DNA from 3 places in the Bacillus sp. SSR7 genome. Region 1 is predicted to be linked to each of the others. Evidence: riboswitches for the same ligand, from Rfam matches in the RefSeq annotation. Region 1 holds a riboswitch; each other region holds the start of a gene.
The links. A riboswitch is a leader RNA that binds a small molecule or an ion and turns the genes downstream of it on or off. The one in region 1 is predicted to bind thiamine pyrophosphate.
Positions count from the first base shown of each region.

Region 2: it holds a riboswitch for thiamine pyrophosphate, as region 1 does, so the genes downstream of both, AC0NJG_RS16065 (MTH1187 family thiamine-binding protein) here and thiT (energy-coupled thiamine transporter ThiT) in region 1, are expected to answer to the same signal.
Region 3: it holds a riboswitch for thiamine pyrophosphate, as region 1 does, so the genes downstream of both, thiM (hydroxyethylthiazole kinase) here and thiT (energy-coupled thiamine transporter ThiT) in region 1, are expected to answer to the same signal.

Region 1 covers NZ_JBVVXV010000018.1:71,179-78,413, forward strand. The annotation lists gene feoB (ferrous iron transport protein B) at 1-1,609, opposite strand, end outside; gene AC0NJG_RS24460 (FeoA family protein) at 1,606-1,833, opposite strand; TPP riboswitch at 2,028-2,129, shown strand; gene thiT (energy-coupled thiamine transporter ThiT) at 2,216-2,884, shown strand; gene AC0NJG_RS24470 (sensor histidine kinase) at 3,094-4,944, opposite strand; gene AC0NJG_RS24475 (response regulator transcription factor) at 4,941-5,630, opposite strand; gene AC0NJG_RS24480 (class D sortase) at 5,670-6,290, opposite strand; gene AC0NJG_RS24485 (LPXTG cell wall anchor domain-containing protein) at 6,380-6,856, opposite strand; gene AC0NJG_RS24490 (hypothetical protein) at 7,035-7,235, opposite strand, start outside.
Region 2 covers NZ_JBVVXV010000008.1:95,805-103,039, forward strand. The annotation lists gene AC0NJG_RS16040 (ABC-F family ATP-binding cassette domain-containing protein) at 1-66, opposite strand, end outside; gene AC0NJG_RS16045 (hypothetical protein) at 371-1,144, opposite strand; gene AC0NJG_RS16050 (ABC transporter ATP-binding protein) at 1,211-1,960, opposite strand; gene AC0NJG_RS16055 (ABC transporter substrate-binding protein) at 1,957-2,955, opposite strand; gene AC0NJG_RS16060 (ABC transporter permease) at 2,952-3,725, opposite strand; gene AC0NJG_RS16065 (MTH1187 family thiamine-binding protein) at 3,697-4,017, opposite strand; TPP riboswitch at 4,118-4,219, opposite strand; gene AC0NJG_RS16070 (methyl-accepting chemotaxis protein) at 4,281-6,020, opposite strand; cyclic di-GMP riboswitch class I at 6,163-6,247, opposite strand; gene AC0NJG_RS16075 (anaerobic C4-dicarboxylate transporter family protein) at 6,531-7,235, shown strand, end outside.
Region 3 covers NZ_JBVVXV010000008.1:104,240-111,474, reverse strand. The annotation lists gene AC0NJG_RS16100 (YhgE/Pip domain-containing protein) at 1-2,582, shown strand, start outside; gene topB (DNA topoisomerase III) at 2,623-4,812, opposite strand; TPP riboswitch at 5,088-5,197, shown strand; gene thiM (hydroxyethylthiazole kinase) at 5,262-6,077, shown strand; gene thiE (thiamine phosphate synthase) at 6,094-6,753, shown strand; gene AC0NJG_RS16080 (alpha/beta hydrolase) at 6,833-7,235, shown strand, end outside.

The sequences.
Region 1 (7,235 bases):
TATCAACACCAAATCCTGATGGACCTGCATAATTTAATAGCCAAATGACAACAGAACCACCGAAGATAAATGTACCTGCTTTACGAACAAATCCTTTCCCTTTCTCCCATGTGCTCAGCCATAATGTTTTTGCTTGTGGCACGCGATAAGGAGGTAGTTCAATGACGAAAATAGACTTTTCCGCTTTTAAAATGGTAAGAGACATAATTTTTGTAACTAATAACGCAAGGACAATCCCTGCAACATATAAAGAAAACACAACAGTCGCCTGACTATGCGGGAAGAATACGCCCGCAAATAACGCATATACAGGTAAACGTGCCGAACAAGACATAAATGGCGTTACAAGAACTGTAAGTAAACGTTCTTTTTCTTGTTCAATCGTTCTCGCTGCCATAATACCTGGAACATTACATCCGAAACCGATAATCATTGGAATGAACGCTTTTCCATTCAAGCCGAAGAATTCCATAATTCTATCCATAACAACTGCAATTCGCGCCATATACCCTGAGTCTTCTAATAATGAAATGAAAAAGAATAATGCAAAGATTTGTGGAACGAATACTAATACGGCACCAACACCGGCAATAATACCTTCTGTAACGAGTGCTTGAATAAAATCAGAAGCTCCAACACTTGTAAGTCCAGCTGTCACCCAATCCGTAAGCTTTCCACCAAAAAACTCATCTAACATATCAGATAATGGTGTACCAATCCACGTAAACGTAACCTGAAAAATAAAAAACATAACTGCTAAAAAGATTGGAAGTCCTAAAATTTTATGTGTAATTAATCTATCAATTTTTTCTGAAAAAGGAATTTTCCCTTCTTTCTCATGCTTCATAACATTTGTTTTTAACTTTTCAATATACGCTTCACGAGTTTTGTAAATGTGCTCTTCCAACGTACAATCAAGTTTTCTTTCTAAGCGAGATCGAATGGCTACAAGTTCCTTATAAATTGGTAATGCTTTCATTTCTTTTTCTACTACTTCGTTATTACTTAAAAATTGAAGAGCTAACCATCTTGGATGCTCATAATTCGCTTTCTCTAAAAGAGAAATTACCTCTTCGATTCCTTCATCCATTTGTACACCATATGAAATAAGGAATGGCTTTTTCTCTTTTTTGTCATTTTCTTTAAGAGTCGCAAGTAGTTCTTCACAGCCTTTTCCACTTCTTGCAACGACAGGAACGACTGTTACACCTAATTGTTCTGATAATCGTTTTACATCAATTACAATTCCTCTTTGCTTCGCCACATCAATCATATTTAAACCAATTGAAACTGGCTTACCAAATTCAAGTAATTGCAACGTTAAATGCATATTTCGTTCAAACTGCGAGGAATCCACAATATTTAACATATGCTGAAATTCTTCTGTTAGTAGAAAGTTTGTTACAACACCTTCATCACGTGAAACTGGATTCAAGTCATAAACGCCTGGTAAATCAATTAATGTTCCTTGCTTATCTTTTAATTTACCAACCTTCTTTTCTACTGTTACACCACTCCAGTTTCCTACATACTCATAAGAACCAGTAAGTGCATTAAATAACGATGTCTTCCCTGTATTCGGGTTCCCTAGCAAAGCAACCTTATTCACGCTAATTCCACCTTTATCATTTTCGCGTCACAATGACGAATACTAATTAACTGTCCACGACACTCCAATGTACAAGGACCTTTGAACATCGCTTTTTGTTTCATACGAAGTTCGCTTCCTTCAGAAAGACCGAAAGCAGCTAGTCTTCTCTTTAATAGTTGATCTAAAGAATGAACGCTTTTTACTAACACTTTCTCACCAATTTTAATATCTACTAAACTCATAAACTTCCCCCTCAGAAGAGAATGATAATTATTTTCAAAAAAATTATATCATACTCTATTTCACTTGGACTATAACTTTTTACTTCATATTTATTAACATTTTGCTACAATTCTATTTCAATTATTGTCATACTGTATTCATTTGCCATTCTCATCCATTTCGCTTACAATAAACAGTAGCAAATAAAGAATCTCGTTATCACAGGGGGAGCCATGTCGCTGAGAGGGAACACTTCGTTCCGACCCTTCGAACCTGTTAGTTAATGCTAACGCAGGGATTGTGCAAACGTCCGAAATACATACCTCATTTTTATTTACGTATTTCGTATCCTCCTATGATATCTATTCTTTTTTGTACAACTTGGATTTAGGGGGAGACAACATGCGTAACACCAATTTACAAGCGATGATCGAATCTGCTATTCTTGCAGCCTTCGCCCTGGTCATCGATATTTTACCATTATCAATTAAACTTCCAACAGGCGGTTCCATTTCATTTGCTATGATTCCTATTTTTATTATTGCATACCGCTGGGGCTTTAAATCAGCTTTCTTAGGTGGTTTAGTTTGGGGACTATTACAAATTGTCGTGGGAGATGCTTACATTTTAACACCTATTCAAGCATTCATTGAGTACTTCATTGCCTTTGCTTTTATCGGATTTGCTGGCTTATTCTATCGTCCAATTCAAAAAGCACTTTTAACGTCTAATGAAAATAACTTAGAACAATCAAATTTAGGTAGCCGTAAAGACAAACCTTCTTCAAAACAAAACGAAGGAAAAAAAGTTCTTGGTTATATTATCCTTGCTACATTTATCGGTAGCTTTGCTCGCTACTTCTGTCACTTTATTGCCGGTATTATTTTCTGGGGGCAATATGCGCCGAAAGGTCAATCAGCTGTGCTTTATTCATTAATCGTAAATGGTAGTACAATGATTGGTTCCTATATTCTATGTACCGTTTTACTTATATTTTTATTCCTTACTTCACCACGCTTATTCAAGAGCATCAATGCTTATCAAATAAATGCAAACAAAAAGGGCGCTTAATAAGCGCTCTTTTTGTTCATATCGTAATATCAATTAAAAAAACAATAAATGCGCAAAGAAAAATAAATACCATTATACTTAGCCAATTGCTATGCACGGTTCATCGACTCCTTACATAACCTCATTTTCTAACCAGATTATATCGCTTGAAAATAAAGATTAAGTAAAGATAATATGAAAATAAATTAAAAAAGCGTAGCATGCATCATCTACGCTTTTTTCAATAAGTAGAAATAAAATAATACACCATCTTCTGTATTCTTTACTCCATATTCAGCATCATGTAGTTCTAAAATATTCTTTGAAATGGCAAGCCCAAGACCTGTTCCACCTTGCGAACGTTGACGAGCTGCATCCACGCGATAAAAACGATCCCAAATTTTATCTAATTGCTCTTCTTCAATGTGAGTACCTTTATTTTCAATACACACTTTTATACGATCCTTCTCATCTATTGTAGAAATAATAATATCTTCTTTATTTGGTGTATAACGTATAGCATTCGTAATGAAGTTCACGATGACTTGTTCAATCCGGCCTTGATTTGCGACTACTTCAAATGGACCTATATTTTTATGAACATGAAGTTCTTTTTTCTCTATTTCTACAGAAAGGTGTTCACATATATCTTCCATTACTGTATCAATATAAAATGGATCCTTTTTCATTTTATATGTACCTGACTCAAATTTAGCTAACTCCAGCATATCCAAAATTAACGTATCCATTTTATCTACTTCTCGTTCCATCGCTTGAAAATAATACTCCTTTTTATGCTCAGCTACTCCATCTTTTAAAATAGAAATACAGCTTTTCATAATACTCAGCGGTGTTTTTAGTTCATGCGAAACACCAGAAATGAATTCTTTCCGCGTCTTTTCTAATTTTCTTTCCTTTTCAATATCTTGTTCTAGCTGTCCAATATGGGAATGGAGTTTATTGGATAATACATTAATATTTTTCGATAAATCACCAATTTCATCTTTTGAAGTAATCGGTATTTTTTCTGTAAAATCTAAATGCGCTATTTTCTTCGTTGTATCATTTATTTTTAATAACGGCTTTGCAATTTGTTTTGAATAATAGAATGACGCTAGAAAAATAAGAACAACTACAAATGCAATGATGTAAATGTAGTAATCTTGCACCATTTGTACAGCTTCATCTACAGGCTGTAAAGAAGCCATCGCATATATATAAGTTACTGATCCATCTTTTTCTTTTGTTGGCTTGATTAATAATTTATATTTAATATCATTTTTTTCATAGTCCATTGTTTGTATTGCATATTGTATGTGCTTGCTCTCTTTTAATAATAAATCCGTTTGAAATTCTTTTATGTTATCTAAGAAGATGCTATTTTTATAAATTGGATTTATAGGACCTGTTACATCAGGAAGCTGAACTTTCGTAACCCGCCCACTTATGTAAGCATCTAATTCTTGAGCAGATTCTTCCTGGACAGCTGGTTTCTTTTCCTTAGCAAGTTGTTCCCCGGCTGCTCTCTTTTTCTCCTCATTTAATTTCCTTTTCTCCTGAAACGCTTTTTCTAACGGTTTATTAGATCCGCTTAAATTTTGCTTGCCTAACGCGAAATAGAATGGAATATAACTATCATCTTTTTTCACGCCAGAAAAATAAATTTCTTGGCCTAAAAACGGATTTGATGATTTATTATCAATCTCTTCTATATTGACGAGATTGTATAAAGGAATTTTGAATGTTTGTTGTCCAAAACTCTTCTGTTGCTTACGATCTATCGTTACTTCAAAATAAAAATCATCTGCATGTTTTAAATTCCCATTCTGGTCTAATGTCGTAATCCACGTATTATTTTCTCTTAAAAAGTCTTGCTCCAGCTTCTGAATTCCTTCTACACTTCCTGCATAGTTCAAATAATTCTTTTCGAAGGAATTTAAATTCAATTTAATATCTTCCACTTTTCTATTCGCATAATATTGTTTAAAAAATATCGTTTGTCCAATAAATATCGTCGCTAAAATTAACATACATAATGCTGTAGTGAGGATAAATAATTTTAGTACAATCCCTTTTCTCATACATTCCCCTCAAATTTATAACCTGTTCGTACTACAGTTGTAATGTACTTTGCTTTCTCTCCTAATTTATTTCTTAAATTACGAATATGGCTATTAACGGTTCGGTCATCACCAGCAAATTCATATCCCCAAATTCTTGAAATTAATTGCTCTCGTGTTAAAACAATCCCTTGATTTTTCATAAAGTACGCTAATATTTCAAATTCTGTATGTGTTAAATTTATATCTGTTTTATCTACCGTAACAGTACGCGACGGAAAATGGACATGGATACCATGAATCGATAATGTATCATCTTCATTCTCTAAAAGTTGCTTTGTCACTTTTCTACTCTCTAACAACCTTTTTGCTCTTGCTAATAAAATTGGTGGGCTATATGGCTTCGTCACATAGTCATCTGCCCCAAGTTCAAATCCAAGTAACGTATCATCTTCATCTACACGTGCCGTCAGCATAATGATAGGAACCTCGGATGTTTTACGGATCCTTCGGCAAACGGACCACCCATCAAGTTCTGGCAACATAATATCTAAAATAACTAAATCAACCTCTTCTTCCTCAAATACAACTAAAGCCTCTTTCCCGTCTCTTGCTTCAAACACTACATATTGCTCACTTAAAAAATAGTCTTTTAATATTTCACGTAATATATCTTCATCTTCCACAATTAAAATATTTTTTGCCATAACTTATGTATCCTCCTCCCGCTTTTAGAAATCATAATTTCACTTTGAATAACTAGCAGTTAACTTCGCCTCGATAATATATCTATCTGGCGCATCCCCTATATAATTAAATGGGTAACAAGTTGTCAGTGTTAATATCGGTTCTTCTTTTTTTATAATAACAGTGCGATCATCCGCATGGGTAATCCATATTTTTTGAATTTCATATGTGTACGTTTTATTATCATACTCTAAAATAAGCTTGTCTTTTTCTTTTAACTCTCCTAAATCTGTAAAGACAGTATCCCTATGCCCACTTAGTACAGTATGTCCCCCTCCAGATGGCGTTGTCGTTACATCACTAACGAACATGCCAACCCCTTTCTTCAGCGTTGCATCATCCGCTCCCCAATATATAGAAAACTTCTTCTTTATTCTCGGTATATTTAACAGTGCAACCTTTTCTCCTTCTTTATGTTCTGTTTGAGAAGAAGGCACTTGGGAAGTTACAGGTGTTTCGTAAGAAAGTTGATTATGTTGTATATTTTCAAGGCTCTTTATTTCTTCTTTCGTTAATTGCCCCGCAGAGCTTTTTCCTTTATACCATTCCATAGCGTAATATGATCCCATACATAGTCCTATGGCAATCAATACAATACCGATATAATTGAGTAACTTCATGTTTCATCCCTCCATGCAAAAAATGGTAGGAATAACCTACCATTTTTAATATATGAAATTATTCCATTCTTTATAGGACAATATTTTAATTACGCCTTAACTTTATTGCGACGATTCAAACCAAATAATGTACCGATTGCTACAAGACATGCACTTAGACCCATCATCACTACATTATTTGATGCAGTGTTTGGTAATTTTTCACCTTGTACAGCTGGCTTTGCTACATCTTTTTTTTGCTGTTCCTTAATTGCGGCTTCTTTTTTTGCCATATCACTTTTTAACTGTTCTTGCGCTATCCTCTTTTTCTCTTCTTCACTTTTTTTCTCAGCTTTTATTGCTTCCTCTTTTTTAGCCATATCATTTTTTTCTTGTACTTGCGCCGCTTGCTTTTTCTCTACTTCACTTTTTTGCTGTTCCTTAATTGCTTCTTCTTTTTTAGCCTTATCTTGCTGCAGTTGCGCCTCTTCCTCCTTCGTTACTGTTCCAGTATCCGCGCTTGCTACTGAAGAATATCCTACTGTTAAAAGTGCCATTGCACAGATTGGTAATAGCTTCTTTTTCATTTCATTTCTCTCCTTTTATATGTTTTACATCACTTCGCATCGGATGTATCACTAGAATAAACAAGAGATATAAATATAAAATGCAGATGAAATATATTTCATTTAAAGATTTCATTGTAGAAAAATAAAAAAACATCGCAATATATACGATGTTTTTTCGGGTGTGTGTCTCAATTATTTACATGTTACTTTCGCGTGATTTAGAAGTAGAATGGGCCGGAGCGATAACTAATTGTCTCGGCTCAGTTTTCTTTAAGTGATTTTTGACGTTACACTTACGACGTTGAACAACCCACGCTTTAATAGGGTTTGTCAAAATAATCTTTTGCTCTTCGTTAGGGGTCTCTTCTTCAAACCTACAACTTTCGCTCCATTTATT
Region 2 (7,235 bases), on a different contig from region 1:
CGCATTATATAAAATGGTTTTCTCACCATACGAATGACTTACATTTTCTACTGTTAATATACTCATTTTTTTCTCTCCTTTACTTATGGTTCATAAGCTAAATAGAGAGAGCAACAGTATAAAGCCTTATTTAATTTTGCATATAAAAATGGGTAAGGTGAATACACCTTACCCATTACATATTATCGTAAAAAAGGATTAAGGTTCTTTACCTGCTGTCTTCAATTTAGCTTAATCGATAAAAATGGGCAGACTTCTCCCATATCAAGCTAAAACCATTTGAAGAACAGTTGATAAAGTCATTTTATCCTTTCACTCCTTTAACATTTGTTATATTAAGAGTATAAACTACTCTGTTATATTCTATTCTCTACTTTTCCTTTTGTTCCTTCCTCGTTTTATCGTTTTCTGCATACATTTCTTTATACATCTTTTCTAACGCATATGGACTTGTAAAGATGAGCGTTAACGATTTCCACATATAAATTCTTCTTTGTAATTCTATTCCGTATCCTTTATTAACCATACTTTTCACTTCTTGAATATGGTCCTCAGTTTGAAATTGTTGTACAGACTTCAATTCATCCGTTTTAAAATCTGTTAAAAGACCTATCACAACTCGTCCATGCTCCTGTGACCTTTCTTCTAAATCAAACTGAATTGAATGAACAAAACCTAAAACGTGAAAAATTTGAGCATGTAAACCGACAACAGCACGTTGTTCCATTAAGTTGTAACACTCTCGTTTTAACACCTCTACCATTTCCAATGAATTTCTATTAACTTTCATTTTGCCGACAAACATAATTTTTACAATATGAGCGACTGCCCCCATACTTTTTAATACACTCTCTAGAATTTCTACCGCGTCTTCTATATAACCATTTGAAATTATAGAATGAATAAATTCATCTAATACCGCTTGAAACTTTTTAATTAAATGTAAATCACGTAACTCCGGAACATCTTTTCTCAATTGATCTCGACCTTGAACCCACTTTAAAATTTCTGTCATTTCTTCTTCTTTTAATTCATGATGTTCCATACCATACTTCATTAATAAAATATGATTTTTTAATAAAGCTTTTCTTTCTTCAAGATTATCTGCCGTTAATTCATCTACTATTTTCTCTATAGTTTTCATCTTCCTCCCCCTAGATAAAAAAGCCTCTTAACAGTAATTATACCAAAAACTGTTAAGAGGCTTTTTCTATTTTTTCATATAAGGAGCTAATACTCTCAAAATTTCTTCCTTATCTTTCTTTAACTCAAGTGATGTTAACATATCCATCGTTCTCGGCCTAGGTAATTTCACTTGTACCTCACCAACTATCGATGCTGGTCTTTGAGATAAAATAAATACGCGATCCGAAAGCAAGATTGCCTCATCTAAGTCGTGTGTAACCATAACGATTGTTTGCTTCTCTTGGTGCCAAGAGTTTAAAAGCCAGCTATGTACTTCCATTTTTGTAAAAGCATCTAATTTACCAAAAGGCTCATCAAGTAGCATAATTGGCTTTTCACATAAATATGTGCGCAGAAAACTAATTCTTTGACGCATACCACCAGACAATTCATCTGGATAATGGTCTGCATATTCATCTAGTTCAAACTGCTTTAATGCTTCCATTCCTTCTGTCAGCCTTTGTTTTTTCGGTTTCCCTTCGATTTCCAATGGAAGAACTATATTTTGTAAAGCTGATCGCCACGGTAGTAATAAATCCTGTTGCGGCATATAACTTACAACATCTTGTTCTTGTACGTGTTTATCGTTATACGTTACATTCCCACTTGTTGGATTTTCAACATTTGCAATCATATTTAATAATGTGCTTTTCCCGCAACCACTCGGTCCTACGAAGGAAACGAACTCTCCCTCTCGTATAGAAGCACTAATATTTGCTAATACATTCTTTCCATCGAAAGATTTCACAATATCTTTTATTTGTAATCCACTCATTTTTCACTTGGAAGGAACTCATTCGTAAAGGCATCTTTCACATCAATTTTCTTCTTAATAACTTTGTTATCATATAAGAAATTCATGTAATTCGTCCAAACTTCTTCCTTCTGTACTCCCCACGCTTTTGCATCATCTTGATACTTCGTACTTAACCATTTTTGACTTTCTTGTACTAAATCTTTATTTACATCTGGAACAGCTTTAATTAAAATATCAGCAGCTTCTTTCGGTTCTTTAATTGCAAAATTATAACCCTCTGTCGTTGCACTCATAAACTTTTTCACAAAGTCTTTATCTTGCTTCGTATGTTTTTCACTCGTAATAATAACAGGACTATAGAAATCAAGCGCTGGATCTAAGTCTTTCACCATAATCGTATTTAACTCTTTTCCTTGGCGCTTCGCTTCAATTCCATCCCATCCGTAATAAATCCATTCAAAGTCTGCATCACGACCAATTGATTTAAAGAAATCTGTTTGTCCCAAGATGATTTTTTCCACTTTATTAAAATCGGCTTGATTTTTCTCCATAATTGTCTTTAATGTAGCTTCTTCCGCTGGTCCTCCCCAGCCCCCATAACGTTTACCTTCAAAATCTTTCGGCGAAGTCATGTTATCTTTCTTAAGCGATGCAAAAGCTGAAGTGTTATGCTGAATAATCGCTCCTACAGATACAACAGGAATACCTTCTACACGAGCCAACGTTACATTTTCTTGCGCGCTTATTGCGAAGTCAGCTTTTCCAGAAGCTATCATTTGCTCTGCCGTCACATTATCACCAGGCTGAATAATTTCTACATCTAAGCCTTGCTTTTTATAATAATCTTTCGCTTGCGCTACATATAAGCCAGTATGATTCGTATTCGGAAACCAATCTAATACGACTTTTACTTTTTGATCTTTACTTGCACTTTCTTCTTTCTTCGCCGGATTACATCCAGCCACACTTACCGCTAATAAGGCAGCCAACATAACTTTTAAACCTTTTTTCATTTTCTGCCGTCCTTTCTATATATCCATGGTGCTGTTATTCTTGCCATAAACTCCACGATAAAATACAGACATAATGTCACCATAACAATAATTGCTGCCACACCAAATACTCGGGCTGTTAAAAAGGATTTTGTAGCTCTCGTAAGCATAACTCCTAATCCTTCGCTTGCACCGAGCCATTCTCCAATAATCGCTCCCATTACGCTATATGTAACTGCAATCTTTAACCCTGAGAAAAAGTATGGAAGCACTGCCGGAAACTTTACTTTCTGGTAAACTTGCCATTTCGTTGCCTTCATCGTTTGCAACAACTTCAACATATTTTTATCTACCGTTTGGAAACCTTCTAAAATGCTAAGCGCAATTGGAAAGAAACAAACGAGTATGACTACCATTACTTTCGGTAGCATTCCATATCCAAACCAAATAATAAATAACGGTGCAAGTACAACGATTGGAATCGTTTGCGAAATAACAAGTAACGGATTTATTAAAATACGAAATAAAGGGATAACGTCCATAAGAATTGCAATACTTGTCCCAATTAAAATCGCAAAGAAAAGTCCAATTATAACCTCCTGCAGCGTCTGCATCGTATTCGGTAATAGTAAATCTTTCATTCCAATTAATTCTTGAACAATGGCAGAAGGCTTCGGTAAAATCCACGGTTCAATTTTAAATAATGAAACAGATCCTTCCCATATCGCAATGAGAAGGATAAGCCAAATTGCTGTAATTATTTTAGATTGCTTCTGGTTTTGCATATTCATCACGGTACTTCCAAACTTTTTCATCTATCGTTACACCAGTGCTTGGACGATAATGGATTTTAATAGAAGTAATCACTTCTTCTGCTCCAGCATCTACACAAGCTTGTTGTGCACGTTTAATGATATCAAGAAGTACATCTAATTCTCCTTCCAGCGTTGTTTCCATTGCCCCTACTTCATAACGAACTCCCGATTGTTGTACAACCTCAATTGCTTTATCAACAACAGAATACACATCTTTGTTCTTTGCTTGTGGTACTACTGAAAACGAAATTGTAACTTGTTGTGACATAGTAAAATCCCCCTTATGAAATTAAATTTTAAAACAAGAAAAGGCTTTCCTACGCAGTAGGAAAGCCTTGTATGCAAGTTATTATAGAATAACATATGCTACATCACTTTAAGTAACTCCCTACGCTGGCATTATCCAGATCAGGTTGAGGGTCGATGTTTGCTCACATCCTCTCAGCCAATTGGCTCCCCGGTCCTTAATTCGTTTTCATTGTAGCATGATTTATTTTATTGAACAAACAAAAGCATGTATAATCATTTCATTTAACTTTTGAATTCCCCAATTAACTCTTGTAACTCCTGTGAGAGCCAGCTTAAAGAACTGGCTAATTCAGCAATATCCTGTACAGACATTTCCTGTTCTTTCATACTTTTTTCAACATTACTACTACTATTCGCATACTTATTTGCAATAAGTGATAGTTCATTTACAACACGAACAATATTTTGGCTATTTTGCAATATATTATTTGAATTGCTAGAAACAACTCCAACTTGATTGGTAACAGTTTGTGCTGATTTCGAAATTTTTTCAAAGAAAGCACCACTACTTTCAACAAGTTTCATTCCAGACTCTACTTCTTTTGAGGTTTTTTGCATTGAAACAACAGCTTCTTCCGTTTCGGCTTGTGTGTCCCCTATTAATTTTGCTATATCTTTTGCTGATGCTTCCGTCTGCTCTGCTAATTTACGCACTTCATCAGCAACAACGGCAAATCCCTCTCCAGTTTCCTCAGCATGTGAAGCTTCAATAGTAGCATGTAAAGCTAGCGAATTCGCTTGATTTGAAATACTTGTAATTACAGTTACAATATCACTAATTTCTTTTGATCTTACTTCCAAAGAATAAATGATAGAAGATAAATCTTGTACTGCATTTTGTATTATGTTCATTTGATTCATCGTCTGTTCAATAATACCATTTCCTTTTTCTGAATGATGCTTCGTACCTTCAGACTCTTTCGTCATTTGTTTTGCAATATTAGTTATCTCTTCCATCCTATCTTCCATTTCATATACAATATCTAAATACTTTGGTACTGACGTTTCTTGCAATTGAACGCCAGCCCTTAACTCAACTATAGAACTTACGATTCCTTGGACTGCCATGCTATTTTCTTTCGTACTCACTGACAATTCTTGTGAAGATGAGGAAACCTGTTCTGCCGTCTGCTTCAATTTATCTATAATTCCTTTAAACTTCTCGATGGTATTATTAAAATACGCATTAATAATACCAATATCATCTGGTCTTTCCTCTAATTTAATACTTAAATCACCTTCACCAACTCTGCGCAATCCTTCACGTAAATCCCGCAATGGAGCAAGTGCGTTACGTACGATTAAGAATTGAATAACAGTTGCAATTAAAACAGAAATACAAATAAACATTAAACCTTGTATAATGAACTTTTCCTTTGTAATAGGAACAATAGAAGCATCTACATCGGCTGCAACAATTGCCACAATATTTCCATCTCCATCTTTAATTGGCTCTAATATCGTTACCCATGATCCTAATAGATCTTCATATACTACTGTCATATTTGCTTTTTTCGTGCTCATTACCTTATCGTATGCTTTCATCCAAAGGTCTGGTTGTTTATAATATTCTCCCGGCCTTACTTCAACAACATTTGCTAACTCTGTAGACAAATCGACGATTAGTAACTCACCTTTTTCGTTTTCTTTTGCTCCAACAATATAGATTTGTCCAACGCTATTCAATTCTTCCGTTGCTTCATCTAATTTCTCTGTTAACTTCTCTCTCTTTTCTCTTTGTGCCACTGGGTCTTTTGTAACATCTCTCACTATTTCTTCGTCTAATTTATGTAATACCGTATCTCCTGTTTCAAAAGAATGCCTTTCAAATATAGACATCATGCTATTTTGAAACATGTTAAAACTTAACGCTCCCATAGTACCAACAAGCGTCAAAATAACTAGCACAGTTAACAATACATTCTTTTGAAGAAATGATAGCTTGTGCCAATATTTTTTCATCAACATCACCTTTCTTAATTAACTTAATATAAAGGAAAACTATTAAAATAGAAACCTTATCAACAGCTGATAAGGTTTCTCATTTGTTCACAAATAAAAAAAAGACCAATGAAAAAGCATTGGTCAAGACCAACCCTATCCGTCCGGTAACTGGCTAGCTTAGCCTTTCGGCCTTAGCTCCTGTAGTTTTGCGTCCTAATGTTTCCATCAGTTTGCCTTTCTCGCTGAACGAGTTGAACGATATGGGAGTTCTATGAGAATGTAATTATTCTCTATCAAAGATTACAACATAAAAATTAAAATGTCTACCTATTTAGAGATATAAATGTAAATTTTTAACGTATTATTTTTTCGAAATAATTTAACAAAGTACGTGAATGTTACATTTCTTGTGTTATATAATAAAAAATGTATATAACACAAGGATTGTTTTGAGTATTTATTTTAATTTTCATTTAAATTAAATTATTCGAATATATCTTAACTAATGAATTTCGGAGGTAGTTTATCATGTTTTGGCTACAATTTCTTACGTTACTACTCTGCATTTTTATTGGCGCACGCCTAGGCGGAGTTGGTCTAGGAGTAATGGGTGGCGTTGGTATGGCAATACTTGTTTTCGTCTTCCACTTACAACCTACAGCTCCTCCTATTGATGTAATGCTTATGATTTTAGCAGTAATTACAGCTGCTGGTGCACTCCAAGCCGCTGGAGGAATGGACTACCTTGTTCATCTGGCTGAGAAAGCATTACGAAAAAATCCAAAACGTATTACATTCTTTGCTCCAATTGTTACTTATTTATTTACACTCTGTGCAGGAACTGGTCACGTTGCTTATTCTGTACTTCCCGTTATCGCTGAAGTCTCTCGCGAATCCGGAATTAGACCGGAACGACCAATGTCAATCGCTGTAATTGCTTCCCAACAAGCAATTACAGCTAGTCCTATATCAGCTGCAACAGTTGCACTTTTAGCAATGTTAGCTGACTATAAAATCACCTTATTAGATATTTTAAAAGTAAGTATCCCTTCTACTTTCATCGCTTGTATGGTAGCTGCATTTGTTGCTAGCAAAATGGGGAAAGAATTAAATGAAGACCCTGAATACTTAAAACGATTAAAAGAAGGAATGATTCCTAAGATTGAAGAGAAAAAAGAATTTGTTGGTGTAAAAGGTGCTAAATTATCAGTTATCCTTTTCCTAGTAGGAACT
Region 3 (7,235 bases), on a different contig from region 1:
TCCCAAAAGATTTCTCTGAAAAGATTGCAACTGTTCTGGATGAAAATCCGCAGAAGCCAGAACTTGATTACTATGTAAATGAAAAGGTAAATGCGATTGCGCCGAAAATTACAGCAAAAGGTGCATCAGGTATTACAGAAGAAATTAGTAAAAACTTTGTTAAAACAGCGAACGGTGAGATTTTTAAAATCTTCAATGACCTTGGAATCGATTTAGAAACAAACTTACCAAGTATCGAGAAAGTAAAAGATCTTGTCTTTAAGCTAGAAGCGCAGTTCCCAGAAATGAATACACTGATGGATAAGGCGTTAGATGATGCGACTCGAGCAGAAGATGTTGTGAAAGTAGCGCAGAAAGAGTTGCCGGTTGTAGAGAGTGTTATTAATGATGGGCAGGATACACTTAAGAGTTTAGATGCATTCTTTGCGAGAAATGATGGAACATTGAATCGTGCTCCGGGAACTATTAAGAATAATCTAATTGCAATGCAAACAGGTTTGAATGGTGCGGCGGCGATTACGGATTTCTTAAAAAATCCATCTGTTGATTTCAATCTGGCGCTTCCAGATCCGGCTACATTCCCGGTGTTGCCTGATATAACTATTCCACAGATACCAGAACTACCGCAGGTGAATGGTCAATTGTATAAAGATATTGCTAAAAATATTGATCAAACTGTAAATAATGTATTTGGCTCAATACGTGTTGGAACAACTTATGCACAAGGAGTTATAAACGGGTTACAAAATGGTAATTTTGACCCGGAAAAAGCGAAACAAGATCTTAATAAGGTTTCTGAGAACCTTCAAGGTCGTGTGGATAGTGTTTCATATTTAATTGATGTCTTTACTAAATTTAAAGAATCTGCACCAACTGATTCTGGAAAAGACTTCTTCCAAAAACGAATAGATAAATTAACGAATCTTAAATCAGCTATAGAAAATGCAAATGGCGGCGTTAAAGATATCGCTAATATTATAGGTACAGGGCAAGAAGTGAAACAAGATGTAAGGGATGCTACTAATAAAAAGTTAGATGCAATAAATAATTTGGTAAACCAAGCGGAGGCAGATTATAATGCAACGTTCGTAGCAGATTTTGAAAAAGCGGTAAGTACGGCTGAACAATTAAAAGATAAGGCTGGAAATGCGCAACAGAATTTAAATCAAGAAATAAACAAAACTAATCAGATATTAGACAATGGTAGAGAAAAATATGATAAGGCTGTAAATGATTACAGCAGATTAAAAACGGAGCTTGGAAAAGCGAGAGAAGACTTAAATAATAAAGGTGTCAACGGACTAGATTCGACAAAAGTAGCTTTAAATGATTTAAATGGGCAGTTCAAAGCGGGGCGAAATTTAGTTAACGATATGATTCCCGTTATGGAAAATGCGAATAAAGTTTTAGCAGATGTAAATAGTGATAAGAACATGAACAACATGATTTCTAAATTGAATAAAGTTAAAGATGGTTTTCAAAAAGGAATCAATTTAACTGATAAAGGAATTGACGCTATTAATAAAGGTCAAAAACCAGCGGCAGATGTTATTGAGAGTATTAATGAAGTATCTAAAAATGTTTCGGGTCAAATAGGTGACATCTTAGCTAAATACGATTCAGAAATCGTTCCAAACTTTAATGAAGCAATTGCTCGTACAAAAGAGATGTCTAAAAACACATCTCAAATTTTAAAAGAAGCAGACAAAAAGCTTCCAGATGTTAAAAAGTTACTAGAAGATTCATCAAAAGGCTTAGTTGACGGTAAAAAGAAATTAACAGACATTAAAGCTGACATGCCGGAGACTGAGAAAAAGATTAAAGAATTGGCAGATAAAATTCGTGATTTTGAATCTGAAGAGGATTTAAAAGACATTATCCGCTTATTGAAAAACGATGTTGAGAAGCAAAGTGATTACTTTGCAAATCCAGTCAATTTAAAAGAGAATAAATTATTTGCGATGCCGAACTACGGTTCAGCAATGTCACCATTCTATACAGTGCTTGCATTATGGGTAGGCGCATTATTAATGGTTTCATTATTAACAGTAGAAGTACACGAAGAAGGCGCGAATTATAAGAGCCATGAAATTTACTTCGGACGTTTATTAACATTCTTAACGATAGGTCTTTCACAAGCGTTTATCGTATCAATGGGAGATATATTCTTACTTGGTACGTACGTAGTCGATAAGTTCTGGTTTGTGTTATTTAGTTTATTTATTGGTGGAGTCTTCGTTTGTATCGTATACTCACTCGTTTCTATTTTCGGAAACGTTGGGAAATCGATGGCGATCATTTTACTTGTACTACAAGTAGCAGGATCGGGCGGAACATTCCCAATTCAAATGACACCGGCGTTCTTCCAAGCGATTTATCCGTTCTTACCATTCACATACGCAATTAGCGCAATTCGTGAAACAGTAGGCGGAATGCTTTGGGATATTGTAACGCGAGATTTACTTGTGTTAAGTGCTTTCGTAGTAGTTATGATTGTTGCTGCGTTATTATTGAAAACACCAATTAACAAATCAAGTGAAAAATTTGTTGAGAATGCAAAAGGAAGTAAAATCATTCACTAAAATAAAAAGTTCCTACCGATAGAGGTAGGAACTTTTTTGTTTAATCAAATTTTAATTTTTTTAATGCTTCTGCGAATGGGTTGTTTAATGGTTCTTCTTCTTTGTTTTGTTGTTTCATATATTTTTGAACATCACGCTTATCAGCTTTGTTTCCAGATTCCTTTTTACGTCTTTCTTGGAATGTGGATAATTTCTCGCGATAGCCACATTTACATGCGAAGATTTGTCCTGCGCCTTCACCACGTAATTCTAACTTCTTCTTACACTGAGGGCAGCGAGCGTTTGTTGTACGAGATACGTTTTTACGATGACCACATTCACGGTCTTGGCAAACGAGCATCTTTCCTTTTTTGCCGTTTACCTCTAGCATTGGTTTCCCGCAGTCTGGACAAGACTTTGTTGAAATGTTGTCATGTTTATATTTTTTATCACTCGATTTAATTTCAGAAACAATTTCTTTCGTATAGTTCTTCATTTCTGAAATGAATACTTCTTTTTTCAGTTTACCCTTTGCAATTGCCTCTAGCTTTTGTTCCCACTCACCAGTTAGTGTAGGTGATTTTAACTCTTCTGGTACTAAATCAAGTAACTGACGGCCTTTTGAAGTAATGTGAATATCTTTACCACGTTTTTCAATTAAGAACGAATTGAATAGCTTGTCGATAATATCAGCACGCGTTGCTACAGTACCTAATCCACCAGTTGATTTTAATGTATCAGCAAGTTGTTTATTTTGCGTATCCATATATTTTGTAGGGTTTTCCATTGCTGAAAGTAAAGTAGCCTCGTTAAAACGTGCAGGTGCTTTCGTTTGGCCTGATGTTTGCATAATTAATTTTACAGTTAATGTATCGCCTTTTTCGATGCGAGGTAAAAGCTGCTCTTTAACATCATCAGTTACATCATCATCTTCAAAGCGATTTTCGTATACTTCCTTCCAGCCGGCATGTAAAATTGTTTTTCCGCGTGCAATGAATGTTTCATTACCAACCTTTGTGCGTAACGTTAGTTGTTCGTATTCGAATGCTGGGAATAAAACAGCTAAGAAGCGTTTTACAACTAAATCATAAATTTTACGTTCTTTATCTGTGAAGGCTGAGAAGTTAACGTATCCTTCTGTCGGAATAATTGCGTGGTGATCGCTTACTTTACTATCATCAACAAATGATTTATTAGCCTTGATAGGCTTTTGTAATACTTTATGTGCTAAGGAACGGTACTCTCCAACACCACATGCTTTTAGACGTTCTGGAAGTGTTCCAACGATATCAGATGAAATATAGCGCGAATCTGTACGAGGGTACGTTAGCACTTTGTGTTGCTCATATAATTTCTGCATAATGTTTAATGTTTCTTTCGCAGAGTAACCGAACTTTTTATTGGCATCACGTTGTAATTCAGTTAAATCGTAAAGACCAGGAGAAAATGATTTCTTCTGTTTTTTATCAATTTCCACAACAGTAGCATTATGTTTATCTAAAACTTTTACAATACCATCAATTTTTTCTTTATTAAAACTGCGGCTATTGCCATTTGCATCTTGCCAAGTTAGTTTTAACTGATTCGTAGTTTGCGCTTCAATGCCGTAGTAAGTTTGGGCTTTGAAGTTCTTTATTTCATCTTCACGATTAGCGATCATAGCAACAGTAGGTGTTTGTACGCGGCCGCAATTCAGCTGGGCATTAAAGCGAGTTGTTAAAGCTCGAGTTGCGTTAAGACCGATATACCAGTCAGCTTCTGAACGTGCAACTGCTGAAGCATATAAATTGTCATATGCCTTACCTGGTTTTAAATTTGCAAAACCATCTTTAATTGCTTTATCAGTAACAGATGAAATCCATAAACGTTTGATTGGTTTGTTAATTCGAACCTTATCAATAATCCAACGAGCAACTAATTCTCCTTCGCGTCCAGCGTCTGTCGCTACAATAATTTCATTTACATCTTTTCTAAGTAGCTGACTTTTTACAGCATTAAATTGTTTCCCTGTTTGTTTAATAACTGTTAATTTCAAACGCTCAGGTAGCATCGGTAAATCTTCTAAATTCCACTTTTTATATTTCACATCGTAGCTTTCTGGATCTGCTAATGTAACGAGGTGACCTAAAGCCCAAGTCACAATATATTTACTACCTTCAAGGTAGCCGTTTCCCTTTTTATCGCACTTCAGTACGCGAGCAATATCTCGTGCAACGGAAGGCTTTTCAGCGATTACAACGCTTTTTGACATATTAAAAACATCCTTTCAAATTTCCATACGTTAACTATAGCATACATCTTCTTGAGATTCAGTTTCACTCTAGATTTGAACGCTTTTTAGTGGAGTGAACAAAATCTGTTCGAAATCAAATGATATCGACAGAACATAGTATGCACCATGATGAGACTATGAAAAAAGATACTTATTTATTATGCTTATTGTTTTATCAGTTTCTTCTATATGAAATAGAAAAGTAAAGAACTTGTTATTTTACTAGAATAAGAGTAGACTTTGAAGTAGATGAATAATAAGCACATGGGAGTTTGTGGATACAAACTGAGAGTATGACTAATCCGTCATTGACCATTTGAACCTGTTGGATAATGCCAGCGTAGGGAGAAGTGTAAAAGCACATGTTCAGGCACTTTGCGTACGCGCAAAGTGCCTTTTTGTGTATCTCCCATCACTATAGTTAGGGGATGAGAAAGATGAATATGAAAGAAATTAGTAAAGTAGTGGATTTGGTGAGAGAATCTAATCCGCTCGTTCATAATATTACAAATGTTGTTGTAACGAATTTTACAGCTAACGGTTTGTTAGCGCTAGGAGCATCGCCTGTAATGGCGTATGCAAAAGAAGAAGTGGCAGAAATGGCTAGCATTGCTGGAGCGTTAGTAATAAATATGGGGACACTTCGTCCTGAAGAAGTAGAAGCGATGTTACTTGCGGGTAAATCAGCAAATGTGAACAATGTACCAGTATTGTTTGATCCAGTTGGTGCAGGAGCAACATCGTATCGAACAGAAGTTGCGAGACATATTCCAGCCGAAATCGATTTAGCAATTATTCGCGGAAATGCAGCTGAAATAGCGAACGTTATTAATGAGAGATGGGAAATTAAAGGGGTAGACGCCGGTGCTGGAAATGGAAATGTCGTAAGTATTGCAAAACAGGCAGCTGATGAATTAAATACAGTTGCGGTGATTACTGGAAAAGAAGATGTTGTTACAGATGGAGAGCGAACGATTCTTATTCAAAATGGTCACCCTATTTTAACGAAAGTTACGGGAACTGGTTGTCTACTAACTTCTGTAATAGGAGCATTTGTAGCAGTAGAAAAGGATTATGTAAAGGCAGCGGTAGCTGCATTAACGTTTTATGGTGTAGCTGCGGAACTGGCAGCTGCTAAGACAGTGGAGCAGGGACCTGGTAGTTTCCAAATTGAATTTTTAAATCAATTAGCAAATACCACTTCAGGTGATATTGAGGAGTATGGAAAGATTGAGATTATATAGTAAGGAGGGGAATTAGATGTCACGTATTACAAAGGCTGAAATGTCTAGGTTGTTATCAGTATATTTTATTATGGGAAGTAACAATTGTACGAAGAAGCCACTACAAGTATTGAGAGATGCACTTGAAGGCGGTATAACAATTTTTCAATTTCGTGAAAAGGGAGAAGGCGCTTTAACGGGAGAGAAACGCATTTGTTTCGCAAAAGAACTACAAGCAATTTGTAAGGAGTACGGTGTACCATTCATCGTAAATGATGATGTGGAACTAGCTCTTGAGTTAGATGCAGATGGCGTGCATGTTGGACAAGATGATGAAGGAATTACTTCTGTTCGTGAAAAAATGGGTGATAAAATTGTTGGTGTATCTACACATACAATTGAAGAAGCACACTGGGCAATTGAAAATGGAGCGGATTATTTAGGTGTTGGCCCTATTTTCCCAACGAGTACGAAAAAAGATACGAAAGCGGTGCAAGGAACGAAAGGTTTAGCTCACTTTAGAGAACAAGGAATTACAATGCCGATTGTTGGAATTGGTGGGATTACAATTGAGAATACAGCTTCGGTTATAGAAGCGGGTGCGGACGGTGTTTCAGTTATTTCTGCGATTAGTTTAGCGGAATCTGCGTATGAAAGTACGAAGAAGCTAGTAGAGGAAGTAAGTAAGAGTTTGTAGAAGAAGGCTATGTAGTATTAAAACGCTACATAGCTTTTTATTTTTTGATATCGGTAGTTAGAAAAAGGGGGAGGATTGTTTGAAAAGGAAACGGTTTGTAGAGTTGCAAAATGAGTTGTTTCGTTTATTCGAAAAAAGGGAATTCGAAGCGATTTATAGATGCATAGATAAAGCAAAAAGGGAGTTTCCTGAAAGAATAGAAAAAACTAGTTTTTGGGAAGCGTGTGCATTTTCGGCAGAAGGTAAGTATGAGGAAGCAATTGTTAGTTTAAACGAAGCTTTAGAAAAGGGGATTTGGTGGAATCCACATACACTTATGCAGGATGAAGATTTAAAGGGATTACGAGAGAAGACAGCTTTTAAAATGATAGTGAAAAAGTGTGAAGAAATCTTTAAGAAACAGCAGCTAACAGCTAACCCGAAGTTATTTACTTATGGAAATGAAAAAGCGAAGGCTGGACTATTTTCTTTACATTGGAGAG